2 regions of the Pantoea sp. SGAir0215 genome follow, and region 2 is predicted to be linked to the other one. Evidence: predicted binding sites of a transcription regulator. Region 2 holds the regulator's gene; the other holds the start of a gene.
The links. Region 2 encodes LexA, which represses DNA repair genes until DNA is damaged. Its sites were predicted from a motif close to TNCTGTATGTACATACAGNA; they were not measured.

Region 1 (7,091 bases), 1.2 Mb from region 2:
AGCGTTTCTGTCAGGCCCAAATCATAGCGCTGCGCCGACAGCCACTCTTCCAGCAGCGGTGAATCCTGCGGAATGATGTTCAGGCTGACGTCGGGATAGCGTTGTAAAAACGTCTGACAAATGGGCGGCAGCAACGACTGTGAGAAGGCCGGCAGACAGGCAATCGACAGCTCGCCCTGACGAAACTGCCGCAAACCTTCTGCCGCATCCATAATGCGGTCCAGCCCATACCACGAGCGCTGCACCTCTTCAAACAGGCGTAGTCCCTGCACCGTCGGTTGCAGACGGCCACGCACGCGCTCAAACAGTTGCAGACTCAACTGCCGTTCAAGCCGCGCCAGTTCACGGCTGACCGTGGGCTGTGAGGTTTGCAGCAGCGTGGCGGCCTGGGTGAGGTTGCCGCTGGTCATCACGGCATGAAAGATCTCGATGTGGCGCCAGTTAATCGTGGCCATGGGATATCCCATATCATTTATGCATAGATGCTATTAAAACAGATATTTTTCGGCATGGCACGAATCTGGCTTAATAGGAGGATTGCCACAGGAGACATGCTATGCCGCGTCCGTTAAACACCACAGAAACCGCCCTCAACGTTGATCATCTGCTGCCGCTTGCCCGCCAGTATTCTGGCCCGTTCTGGGCTTATGATGCGCAGGTGATTCAGCAGCGTATTGCACAGCTTCACGCTTTTGATGTGGTGCGCTTTGCTCAAAAAGCCTGTTCAAATACGCACATCCTGCGCCTTATGAAATCGGCCGGGGTTAAAGTGGATTCCGTTTCGCTGGGCGAAATTGAGCGCGCCCTCGTGGCTGGTTTTACGCCCGGCGGTGACGACATCGTGTTTACGGCTGACGTGCTGGATGAACCTACACTCGCCAGAGTTGCAGAACTAAAGGTGCCGGTGAATGCCGGTTCGGTCGATATGCTGCATCAGCTGGGTGCGGTTTCGCCAGGGCACGCGGTCTGGCTGCGTATCAATCCGGGATTTGGTCATGGCCACAGCCAGAAAACCAATACCGGCGGTGAAAACAGTAAACACGGCATCTGGCCGAGTGATTTGCCTGCTGCTCAGGCGGCGATTGAGCAATATGGATTGCGCCTGATCGGCATTCACATGCATATCGGCTCGGGCGTGGACTATGCGCACCTGCAGCAGGTCTGCGATGCCATGGTCGATCTGGTGGTGGCGTTCGGTCAGGATCTGGAGGCGATTTCTGCGGGCGGCGGTTTATCCATTCCCTATCACTATGGGGAGGAAGCGATCGATACCGAACACTATTTTGGCCTGTGGGACGCCGCGCGCCAGCGTATTGCCTCACATCTGGGTCACGCCGTGAAGCTGGAAATTGAACCGGGCCGTTTCCTGGTGGCGGAGTCAGGCGTGCTGGTGTCGCAGGTGAGGGCCGTTAAAGAGATGGGCAGCCGTCACTTTGTGCTGGTGGATGCCGGATTCAGCGATCTCATGCGACCATCGATGTACGGCAGCTATCACCATATCTCCCTGATGGCTGGCGACAACCGAAAGATTGATGAACAGGACACGCGTGAAAGCGTTGTCGCGGGGCCACTTTGCGAGTCCGGCGATGTGTTTACTCAGCTTGAAGGGGGCAAAGTGGAAACCCGGGCGATTCCCGACGCGAAAGTCGGCGACTATCTGGTGTTCCACGATACCGGGGCGTACGGTGCGTCCATGTCCTCTAACTACAACAGTCGACCGCTGATTCCGGAAATCCTGTTTGAAAACGGCACGCCACGCGAGATTCGTCGCGCGCAGCGTATCGAGGATCTGCTGGCTCTGGAATTGGGTTAACGCAGGCTGTCAGTCAGAACTGCCAGCCGCACTTGCGGCTGGCACATGGCATCACGGTGCTGGGTAGGTATAACGGCGGTGAATCGCCTCAAGCTCTTCCAGAATCTCACTACTGAGCGTCAGGTTGGCGCTGTCGATATTGATCTTTAACTGATCCAGCGTGGTGGCGCCCAGCAGCGTGCTGGAAACAAACGGCTGCTGGCGAACAAACGCCAGGGCCATTTGCGAGGGATCGATCTGATGCTTGTTTGCCAGCGCCACATATTCTGCGACTGCCAGCTGAGACTGCTCGCCACTGTAGCGGGTAAACCGGCTAAACAAGGTATTACGTGCACCAGCAGGCTGTGCACCGTTCAGGTATTTCCCACTTAGCGTACCAAAAGCCAGGCACGAATAGGCCAGCAGTTCCACGCCTTCATGCTGGCTGATTTCCGCCAGGCCCACCTCAAAACTGCGGTTCAGCAGGCTGTAGGGATTCTGAATAGAAACAATGCGCGGTAACTCATGCTTTTCTGCCAGTTGCAGGTAACGCATCACGCCCCAGGGGGTTTCATTAGAGACGCCGATGTAGCGAATTTTACCGGCCCGCACCTGTTCTGCCAGCGCTTCCAGCGTTTCCAGCAGGGTCACCGGGACGCTGGAAGCGCTGTACTGATAGCCAAGTTTGCCAAAGAAGTTGGTCTGGCGCTGCGGCCAGTGCAGCTGGTACAGGTCGATATAATCGGTATTCAGGCGCTTCAGGCTGGCATCCAGCGCTTCGCGAATGTTCTTACGATCCAGCGCCATATTAGGGCGAATGGAGGCATCGTTGCCGCGGGTCGGCCCTGCGACTTTACTGGCGAGAATGATTTTATCGCGGCTGCCGGTCTTTTTTAACCAACTGCCAATGTACTTTTCGGTCAGGCCCTGGGTTTCCGGGCGAGGCGGCACCGGATACATTTCGGCAGTATCGATCAGGTTGATGCCGGAACTGATCGCAAGATCCAGTTGCGCGTGGGCGTCGGCTTCGCTGTTTTGCTCACCAAACGTCATGGTGCCCAATCCAAGCTGACTCACTTCCAGCGTGCTATGGGGGATACGGTGATAATGCATTGCCGGCTTCCTTTTCTCTGAGGATGGATATTGTGTCTTAAGGGACTATAGCGCGAGGCGTAGCGGCTAAGAAAGGGAAACAACAAGGAGAAACAGCCTGCCGGAGAGGGAAAGGTCGACAGGCCTGCTCGTTTCGCATTTAACGCTCAATGATGGTTGATACTTCATCACTGTTAATCTGTACCGTATGGCCTGACTGATCGGTGTACTGTACCAGTCCGGTCTCCTTATCAATGCTCGGTTTGCCTTCCGTCATAATCATGCGACCGTCTTTTGTCGCCATCACATAATCAGAACTACAACCACCTAATGTCACTGCGGCAACGGCCGCCAATATAATCTTACTCAGCCCTTTCATTGTGCTTATCCTCGCAACGCGTCCACTGTAAAAAAATTGTAGTAATAAATCCTTTTACCGATTGGGTTAATCGTATCAATCTGAAAATAGGTGGGCGGCAGGCCGCCGCCCTTGACAACGCTAGCTGACTTTTTTCTTACTGCGCATCAGGTTAAGGCACTCAACGGCCATCGAGAAGAACATGGCAAAATAAATGTAACCTTTTGGTACATGCACGCCGAAACTCTCCAGAATGAGGGTGAAACCCACCAAAATCAGGAAAGAAAGCGCCAGCATTTTGACCGACGGATGACGGTCAACAAATTCGCCAATACTGCGTGCCGCAAACATCATCATTAAGACGGCAATCACCACGGCGGCCATCATAATAAACAGATGGTCTGAAAGGCCGACGGCTGTAATAACCGAGTCGAGGCTGAAAATAATGTCGAGCAACATAATCTGCACAATCGCTCCCAGGAACGAATGCACATTGGATTTGTGTTCGGTTTCCTCACCTTCGATAGTTTCATGGATTTCCATGCTGGATTTCCAGAGCAGAAATAAGCCACCAAACAGCAGAATAAGATCGCGTGCGGAGAACGGATGATCCATAAGGGTAAACAGGGGATTGGTCAGTTTTGCTACCCAGGCAATCGAGGCCAGCAGTCCCAGCCGCATCAGCATCGCGCCCATCAGACCAATGCGCCGTGCGCGGGCCTGCTGATGTTTAGGCAGTTTTGCCACCACTAATGACAAAAAGATAATGTTATCAATGCCCAGAACCACTTCCAGAATGGTCAGGGTGCCCAACGCCAGCCAGGCGTTAGGATCGGAAATCCACTCGAACATACCTGCACTCGTATCCTAAACGAAAAGTAAACGAAGATTATACGCACCTAATCTGTCGAACTCACATTTAAATAGTGCATGGCCTGGGGAAAGGGGATTCAGAGAAGAAAATGGCGGGCAAGCAGCGGGGCGGTAAAGCTTTTCTTGAGATAAAACCCGCGCGGTAACGTCATAATGGGCTGTCCCTGTTCGCCGATCCCTTCGGTCAGGGCCCGGCTGTTAGCCGCTTTGGGACGAATTTGCAGCCAGGCACCATGACGGGCAGTAATACGTTCCACCTGACCCAGCACAATCATATCCATAAGTTCTTCCCAGTCCTGACGCAGCATGTCTTCTTCTTGTGCCGTCGGGCTCCACAGCAAGGGTGCGCCTACCCGGCGCTCGCCAGGGGGAATATCACGCTCACCCTCAACCGGCATCCATAGTACGCGAGCCAGCTTATGGCGAACATGACTGTTTTCCCATGTCACGCCGCTGTTACCGGTCAGCGGTGCAACGCAGACAAATGTGGTTTCCAGCGGTTTGCCTTCACGATCGACAGGGATGGTTTTCAACTCAATGCCCAGATGCGCAAAATCCTGCTCGGCTTTACTGCCTGCGCTGGCCCCCAAATGCCATTCCAGCAGCATGCCCACCCAGCCTTTATCGCGCTTCAGATTGGCTGGCGTTGGAATGCCGGCCTGTTCTGCCAGACAGTGTAAAGGTAAACCTGCCAGTGCCTGCGCCCGCGCGAACAGTACCGATTCGTTTTCAGGTGGCTCTGGAAGAGTGATCATATGCGTAACCCGATGTGGTTAAAAAATAAGCGCCCTGCGGCCTGTCAGGTTTTCCACAGGAATGAGCAGGGTAAGGTGCGCATAATAACATGAAACATAGTGCTTTTTTAAGAATGCACCGCTTCATGCTGTTAACGACGGGTCAGGTTATCCCAACTTGCTATCAACAATGAACAGGATCTTATGACCAGTTATCCACAGAAAGATGGGATAACCTGGCATCAGACGGGTTACTGGTTCGATTTACAGCCTTGACTTTGCTGTTTTTTAGCAAAAATTAGCCGGTTTGCTGCAAGCTTGAACCGATATCTGTGGATAAAAAGCCGGGTGGTGGATATTTAGCCAATTGTCAGCGACAGGACATTATACAATGTCACTCAGACGAATTTATTCAAACCTCAGCAGAGAAATAGTCTTATATTTCAATAGCTATTTCAGAATGACAGTAAAGCGTATTCAGATTCCTCCCAACGGGTTATTCAGTTAACTCCCGTGTTCTACACAAAGCTATCCACAGAAAACGTGAATAAGATCGATATTTTCTCGGTGCTTTGTTTATAACTTTGCATTCTTCTGTGAGTTATCCCGAGATTACGGTCCCCATTGCCCGTGAATCCAGTGGTTTACCGCCTGTAAGGAGTGTGAAACAATCAGACCATTCAAATTTAGCTTTTGAGGTAGTCCAGTGATCGATGATGATGGCTACCGCCCGAATGTTGGTATCGTAATTTGTAACAGGCAGGGACAAGTGTTATGGGCCAGGCGCTTTGGACAGCACTCCTGGCAATTTCCTCAGGGAGGCATCAATCCCGGTGAAACCGCAGAACAGGCGATGTATCGCGAATTGTTCGAAGAAGTAGGGTTACACAGAAAGGATGTCCGAATACTTGCATCTACCCGTAACTGGTTGCGCTACAAATTGCCAAAACGTTTGGTGCGTTGGGACACAAAACCGGTTTGTATTGGTCAGAAACAAAAGTGGTTTCTTCTGCAGTTGATGTGCAGTGATGCAGATATTAATGTGCAACACAGTAGCACGCCGGAATTCGACGGCTGGCGCTGGGTGAGCTTTTGGTATCCGGTACGTCAGGTTGTCTCTTTTAAACGCGATGTGTACCGTCGGGTGATGAAGGAGTTTGCAGGCGTTGTCATGTCCATGCAGGAGAGTGCGGTGCAGCGAAATCATCCTGCCCATCGACGTAAAAGAGGATAGGCCACGCCCTTTATGCTCACTCAGTTGCGAGAAATTGTTGAAAAGGTGGCGAGTGCGCCCCGTCTGAACGAAGCACTCGACATCCTGGTTAATGAGATCTGTCTGGCTATGGAAACGGAAGTCTGTTCCGTTTATCTGGCCGATCACGATCATCGCTGTTATTACCTGATGGCGACGCGCGGTCTGAAAAAACCGCGTGGCCTGACGGTGAAACTGGCGTTTGATGAAGGGATTGTGGGCCTGGTCGGTCGCCTGGCCGAGCCTATCAACCTGGCTGATGCGCAGAGCCATCCGAGCTTTAAATACATCCCCTCCGTTAAGGAAGAACGCTATCGCTCTTTCCTTGGTGTGCCCATCATCAGCCGCCGCCAGCTTCTGGGTGTGCTGGTGGTGCAGCAGCGCGAGCATCGCCAGTTCGACGAAAGCGAAGAGTCTTTTCTGGTTACGCTCGCCACCCAGCTAGCGGCCCTGCTGTCACAATCGCAGCTGAGCCAGCTGTTTGGCCAGTATCGCCAGGCCCGTGTTCGCGCCATCGCGGCCGCACCGGGTGTGGCGGTTGCGCCGGGCTGGGTGGATGAAACCCAACCCCTGCTCGATCAGGTCTCCGCGGCCTCCACGCTGGATCCACTGCGCGAACGTGAGCGCTTGTCACTGGCGATGAGTGAAGCCGCCAGTGAGTTTCGTCGCTTCAGTAAACGCTTTTCTGCCAGCGCGCAGAAAGAAAGCGCGGCAATCTTCGATCTCTACTCGCACCTGTTAACGGATGCCCGCCTGAAAAAAGATCTCTTCGATGAGATCGAACGCGGATCCGTGGCCGAGTGGGCAGTCAAAACCGTGATTGAAAAGTTTGCCGCGCAGTTTGCCAGCCTGACGGATAGCTATCTGAAAGAGCGCGCGGGCGATCTGCGGGTGCTTGGGCAGCGGTTACTGTTCCACCTTGATGATTCCCTGGTGGGCGTCAATGCCTGGCCCGAACGCTTTGTATTGGTAGCCGATGAGCTGACAGCG
Region 2 (7,091 bases):
ACGTCACACTAAAGCATGATAATGCCAGAAAACATCCCTTTATTTTCGAGGCGTGAAATGAGTGATAAAAACCCGATAGCACAAAAGATAGCGCGCCTGATGCAATGGGTGCTGAATGCAGGATTGCTGATTCTGGCGTTCATTTTAATGGTCTTCCTGGGCAAAGAGACGGTCCATTTAGCCAACGTCCTGTTCAGCACGGGCGAGCAGGCGTCCTCCTATCTTCTGATCGAAGGCATCGTGATTTACTTCCTTTACTTTGAGTTTATTGCCCTCATCGTGAAGTACTTCCAGTCGGGTTACCATTTCCCGTTACGCTATTTCGTCTATATCGGCATCACGGCTATCATCAGGCTGATTATCGTCGACCACAAAAATCCCTTTGATACGCTGTGCTACTCGGCTGCTATTCTGCTGCTGGTTATCACCCTGTGGCTGGCAAACAGTAACCGGCTTAAGCGCGAATAACCTCGCGTTTGCATGACGGACGGGTGTGCCGTGAATCGCTCTGCGCTAAACTACCTGCCTGAAAATTTTTGGGGGAAAGTGTCATGACGCAAGACCCGCTCCGTTTATTACGTTCACTCAACTGGCTGGCGCTGGACGGTGCTGCTCTGTCGCCATCACTTCGTGACTGGCTGATGGAGGAGGACTCTATGACCAGGCGCTTCGAACAGCATTGCCAGAAGGTCAGGGTGGAGCCCGTTCGTGAAGGGTTTATCCACGCTGACGAATTAGGTGACGAAGGTGCGCTGTTACCCGCTGATCAGCGCTTCTGGCTGCGTGAAGTGATCCTGTATGGCGACGAACAACCCTGGCTGGCGGGACGCACGCTGGTGCCTGAAAGCACCCTGAACGGTCCCGAAGCGATGTTGCAGCAGCTCGGAACGCGACCGCTGGGACGTTACCTGTTCTCCTCTTCAACCCTGACCCGCGATTTTATCGAGCCCGGTAACGTTGAATCGCTGTGGGGACGTCGGTCGCGCCTGCGTTTATCGGGGAAGCCCCTGCTACTAACCGAATTATTTTTACCGGCGTCGCCGGTTTACCGTTACCAGGGTTAAGGATTTGACCTGTGCAAAACAGACAACAAATGACCAAATGGCAGGCTTACAGCCGCCTCATGCGAATTGATAAACCTATTGGCACGCTGCTGCTGCTGTGGCCGACGTTGTGGGCGCTGTGGCTGGCTAACAGGGCGATGCCGCCGTTACCGGTACTGATCGTGTTTGTCGCGGGCGTATTTGTCATGCGTGCAGCCGGCTGTGTGATTAACGATTATGCTGACCGTAAAGTCGACGGCCATGTGGAACGCACAAAGCTCCGGCCACTGGCCAGCGGTGCTGTCACGGCGAAAGAGGCCAAAATGCTGTTTGTGGTACTGGGGCTGATCGCGTTTGGCCTGGTACTGAGCATGAACCTGATGACGATTATGCTTTCTGTTGTCGGGCTGGCGCTTGCCTGGGTTTATCCTTTTATGAAGCGCTATACGCATTTGCCGCAGGTAGTCCTTGGCGCCGCATTTGGCTGGGCAATTCCCATGGCCTGGGCCGCGGTTAGTGAGTCCTTACCTCTGGTTTGCTGGCTGGTCTTTCTCGCCAACATTTGCTGGACGGTGGCCTACGATACGCAATATGCCATGGTGGATCGCGAGGACGACCTGAAGATTGGCGTGAAGTCCACAGCCATTCTGTTTGGCCAGTACGACAAATTGATTATCGGACTGCTGCAACTGGCGACGCTGGGGCTGATGGCGCTGGTAGGGACACGGCTGCATCTGAATGGGGCGTTTTACTGGACGCTGTTACTGGCGGGCGGTTTATTTGTTTATCAGCAAAAACTGATCGCAAAGCGCGCGCGTCAGGCCTGTTTCCAGGCGTTTCTGAATAACAATTATGTAGGGCTGGTGCTGTTTCTCGGCGTGTTAATGAATACTCCGCCGTTCTCAAACCTGTTATAGGGCAGGCACCGAACGTAGCGCCAGTGCGATGCACAGTGTGAGGTTCAGTAAGCAATAAAAAAGGCGACCAGTCAGGTCGCCTTTTTTGTCATGCCAGCACGTTAGCTGTGTGCAACGGCGCTCTCGATGGTCATACGGACATCGCTGGTGACCAGTTCTGCCAGAATGTGCCAGGTCGCCAGCGTCTGCGCCACATCCGCATCGCCACTGTCGCTGATATAGCCTTCATCGCGCAGGGTCAGTACCAGTGTAGAGAACACCGCTTTATCGAAAAACTCAGGCGCATTGATGCCATGCAGTACGCTCAGGCGCTGGGCCAGCGTGCGGCTCTCTTTTTCCAGCGTGCCGCGGTTGATGGTGGGCTTGGCGCTGAGAATCGAGAAGGTGATGGCGTAACGTTGCAGCGTTTCACGTACACCGGCAGCCAGCAACTGCAGCGTACGGTAACGTGCCGTGTTGAACGACAGCAGACCTGCCTCAACGGTAATCAGTCCCTGGCGCGCCAGCTCCTGGCATAAGTCAGCCAGCAGCTGCGGCAGCTGGTCGTTGCCCCAGCGCAGGAACAGCTCGCTCTTCAGCATGGGGTAAATCAGGCTGACCTGGCGCAGCAGTTCGGCTTCGCCCAGGTTACGGTGCTGCTGGATGATGGCCGCAATCAGAGAGGGCATCACCAGCATATGGTGGATGTTATTCCGGTAATAGGTCATCAGTACCGCCTGCTCGCGCGGCAGAATAATGATGTCGCCGATACTGTCCTTCTCACTCTCAAACTTGTTCATACTCAGCGCGTGATCCAGCAACGCTTCCGCAGACATGTCAGGCAAAGTGGCATCCGGCGAGTAGGGCACATTACGTAATAACTGGGTATAGCACTCCAGCTGCTCAATCAGCTGTTCACGGGTCAGTGAACGCTGGCGGGAAGCGAGCAGTGCCGTTACGCACAGGTTCATGGCGTTCGCGGCACCGGCTTCATTAATACGTACCATGATGGTGGCGGCGATATCATTGGCCGTTGGCGTTAACCAGCCCGGACGTTGCGCTTCAATGGGATCGATAGACTCACGCCATTCCGGTACGCGCTTGTTCAGATAGTTGATCAGCGGCAACGGCTCACCAAAGTTCACATAACCCTGGCCCAGGTTGCGCAGCTTACGCAGGCCGCGCACCATCTGCATAAAGCCTTCTTTCTCTTTTGCCGCACCGCGTAGCTCTTTAGCGTAGGTACCCACTTCCATTACATGTTCATAACCGATGTAAATGGGCACTAACGTGATAGGTCGCGTGCCGCCGCGCAGCATGGCCTGCAGCGTCATAGAGAGGGTGCCGGTTTTCGGATCCAGCAGTCGGCCGGTACGTGAGCGTCCACCTTCCACGAAATACTCGACGGAATAGCCGCGGGTAAAGAGCTCGCCAAGGTATTCACGGAACACGGTTGAATAGAGCTTGTTGCCTTTAAAGGTACGACGAATAAAGAAGGCACCCAGACGACGGAAAATCGGCCCGGCAGGCCAGAAGTTCAGGTTAATCCCTGCGGCAATATGTGGCGGAACCAGGCCCTGGTGATACAGCACATAAGACAGTAGCAGGTAGTCCATATGGCTGCGGTGGCAAGGCACATAAACAATTTCATGGCCGTCCTGCGCCAGCTGACGTACCCGCTCACCGCCGTTAACGTTGATCCCCTGATAGAGTCGGCTCCAGAGCCAGCCCATCACGCGGTCGGTGATACGAATCGCTTCGTAGGAAAAGTTGGCCGCAATTTCTTCCATCATTTCAATGGCGTTTTGCTGCGCTTTCTCATGGGAGATTTTCTTGCTACGCGCCTCGTCTTCCACAGCTTTTTCAATCGCCTTCGACTGCAACAGGCGATTGAATAAATCCTGGCGAGCCGGCAGGCGCGGTCCCACCGCAGCCAGGCGCTGACGGGCAAAATGGATGCGCGCTACGCGAGCCAGCTTCTGCGCAATCGACTTGTCGGTACCGTGTTCGGTCGCCATACGACGCAGGGAGACCGTGGGCGAAAAACGCACAAAACTGTCGCGGCCATGCCAGAGAACGGCAAAGAATTTTTGAATGCCGTTAAGGAGCCGCAAATGAGGCGGATGATCGTCGCCCTGGACTTCCCGACCCGGCGCACGGCCAAACATGACTGAAACCGGTAACATCTGAACATCAAGTTCAGGGTTGCTGCGGTGCAGATCAAGATATTCGTGGAAGATTTTGACCGATTCAAGGCTGGGCACAAAATAGGGGAACACACGCGGACCGTCATTAATAAAAACATGACGCGGCAACAGGGCGCCGTCTATCTCCAGCGGAATAAGCGGATCAGGCAGATCGTGCCGGATGCACTGCGCGCGTAAAGTCAGGAGATCGGCCTTTGAATCATAAGGCAGGACATACATAATAGGCCGGGTAGGATCCAGCCCATGTTCGGAGACGGGATCAGCCGGAATGGCCTTACTCTTTACCAGAAATGAAAGGGGTAAGTTCAGCAATTTATAAAAAATTTTACGCCAACCTGACATAGACAACATGAAGCCTCTTGTTAGCAAAGCGGCGCAAGCATATCAGAACGCGCAGCAAAAATCTGTGACAGCGACAATTGTGCGCTGCCCGGTATTGACGTCAATCCTTTGAAAAGAGTTCCTTTATCATGACAAATAATGTCACCGGCATTACCCGGATTGTGAAAGCGGCTGGCTACTCATGGCAAGGTCTTCGCGCCGCCTGGCAGCATGAAGCTGCCTTCCGCCAGGAAGCCGTAATTTCACTGGCGGCAATTATCCTGGCCTGCTGGCTGGATGTCGATACTATTTCGCGCATCCTGATGATTGGCGCGGTCATGCTGGTGATGATTGTTGAAGTTCTGAACAGCGCCATCGAAGCGGTGGTGGACCGCACAGGGCAGGAACGTCACCCTCTTGCCGGCCGTGCCAAAGATATGGGATCGGCCGCTGTTTTGCTGGCAATAGTACTGGCCCTGTTCGTTTGGGGAACGCTACTTTGGTCGCATTTGCGATAAGCATTCCATCTCCCGTCAAATTACTGATTTTGGCCTGACTTTTGGTTTCCATTTCACCAATACCTGTATATACTCACAGCGACTGTATAAACAACCAGGGGGCGGGATGAAAGCATTAACCAGCAGGCAGCAACAGGTCTACGACTTGATTCGCGACCACATTAATCAAACGGGCATGCCGCCTACGCGTGCAGAAATTGCTGCGCAACTGGGCTTCCGCTCACCTAACGCGGCAGAAGAGCATCTGAAAGCGCTGTCGCGTAAAGGCGTGATTGAAATCGTCTCTGGTGCGTCCCGCGGTATCCGTTTGTTAATGGAAGAAGAACCTTCAGATGGCCTGCCACTCATTGGGCGCGTTGCGGCGGGTGAGCCGTTGCTGGCCCAGGAACATATCGAAACCCACTACAAAGTGGATCCAGACATGTTCAAGCCCTCTGCCGATTTCCTGCTGCGCGTTAGCGGCATGTCAATGAAAGACATTGGCATCATGGATGGTGATTTGCTGGCCGTGCATAAAACGCAGGAAGTGCGTAATGGTCAGGTGGTGGTAGCGCGCATTGACGACGAAGTCACTGTGAAGCGCTGGAAAAAACAGGGATCAGTGGTGCATCTGTTACCTGAAAATACGGATTTTGAGCCTATCATTGTCGATACACGTGCGCAGTCGCTGACGGTTGAAGGTCTGGCGGTTGGCATCGTACGTAACGGTGAGTGGTTATAAATCCTCCTAAGGTTGGCTCTTTACGTCAACCTTGACGTTACCCAGTCTGCCCCTGTTTTGCCGCTGTGGGTTCATCTGTAACACCAGCGGCGCATTGCACGGACGTTACATGCGCTTCCTGACAGCTACCGATAAAAAACTGTGGCGGCTGGCGCTGCCCATGATCCTGTCAAATATCACCGTTCCTCTGCTCGGCTTAGTCGATACAGCCGTTATTGGCCATCTCGACAGCCCGGTTTATCTGGGCGGCGTTGCGGTCGGGACGACCGTTACCAGTTTCATCTTCATGCTGCTGCTTTTTCTGCGTATGAGCACGACAGGCCTGACGGCTCAGGCGTTTGGCGCGGGCGATAAAACGGCGCTGGCGCGCGCATTGGCACAGCCCCTGATCATTGCCTTACTGGCCGGCAGCCTGTTTATTGCCCTGCGTCATCCTGTTACGGCATTAGCAACCCGCTTTATCGGCGGAGAGGCCGCCGTGCTTGAGCAGGCTGCGCTGTTTATCCATATTCGCTGGCTCAGTGCGCCCGCCATGCTGGCTAACCTGGTGATTCTGGGCTGGCTGCTGGGCGTACAGTATGCCAGAGCGCCGGTCATCCTGCTGGTGGTGGGCAACGTTATCAATATTCTGCTGGACCTCTGGCTAGTGCTGGGGCTGCACTGGGGCGTAGCCGGGGCTGCAGCCGCGACGGCTATCGCGGAATATGCGACGTTGCTGGTCGGGGCACTTATGGTCTGGCGCGTGCTGGCGCTGCGTGGTATCACGCTGCACAGTCTGGTCCATAGCTGGCGTGGCGATATCCACCGCCTGCTGCGCCTGAATCGCGATATCCTGCTGCGTACCTTACTGTTACAGCTTTGCTTTGCCTCTCTGACCGTGCTGGGAACGCGTATCGGACCTGATGTGGTGGCGGTAAATGCCATCCTGCTGATGTTCATGACGTTTACCGCCTATGCGCTGGATGGCTTTGCTTACGCCGTCGAAGCCTTTGCTGGTGAGGCACACGGCGCAAAAGACGGCAGCAGGTTGCAACTGGTATGGATTGCTGCCTGCCGTCAGGCCCTGTCAGTCGCGCTGTTTTTCTCCCTGGTCTATGCTGTTTGTGGCTATCAGATCGTGGCTCTCCTGACATCGATTCCCGCACTTCAACAGGCGGCTGACCGCTTTCTGCCGTGGCAGGTTGTCATGCCGCTGGTTGGCGTCTGGTGCTATCTGCTGGATGGCATGTTTATTGGTGCGACCCGCGGAAGAGAAATGCGCAACAGTATGGCGATTGCCGCACTGGGCTATTTCCTGACGCTGTTAACCGTGCCTTTTATCGGTAATCACGGTCTATGGCTGGCGATAGCCGTTTTTCTGGCGCTTCGCGGCCTGTCACTTTGGC

Region 1: the regulator LexA is predicted to act here: its motif matches at 5,102-5,121, upstream of mutH (DNA mismatch repair endonuclease MutH).

What each region holds. Positions count from the first base shown of each region.
Region 1 covers NZ_CP028031.1:4,127,473-4,134,563, reverse strand. The annotation lists gene C1N64_RS19285 (LysR family transcriptional regulator) at 1-455, opposite strand, end outside; gene lysA (diaminopimelate decarboxylase) at 557-1,813, shown strand; gene C1N64_RS19275 (NADP(H)-dependent aldo-keto reductase) at 1,865-2,905, opposite strand; gene C1N64_RS19270 (YgdI/YgdR family lipoprotein) at 3,045-3,263, opposite strand; gene C1N64_RS19265 (TerC family protein) at 3,384-4,094, opposite strand; gene mutH (DNA mismatch repair endonuclease MutH) at 4,193-4,870, opposite strand; gene rppH (RNA pyrophosphohydrolase) at 5,556-6,083, shown strand; gene ptsP (phosphoenolpyruvate--protein phosphotransferase) at 6,096-7,091, shown strand, end outside.
Region 2 covers NZ_CP028031.1:878,353-885,443, forward strand. The annotation lists gene psiE (phosphate-starvation-inducible protein PsiE) at 58-468, shown strand; gene ubiC (chorismate lyase) at 552-1,064, shown strand; gene ubiA (4-hydroxybenzoate octaprenyltransferase) at 1,094-1,960, shown strand; gene plsB (glycerol-3-phosphate 1-O-acyltransferase PlsB) at 2,062-4,488, opposite strand; gene C1N64_RS04215 (diacylglycerol kinase) at 4,617-4,985, shown strand; gene lexA (transcriptional repressor LexA) at 5,092-5,706, shown strand; gene dinF (MATE family efflux transporter DinF) at 5,816-7,091, shown strand, end outside.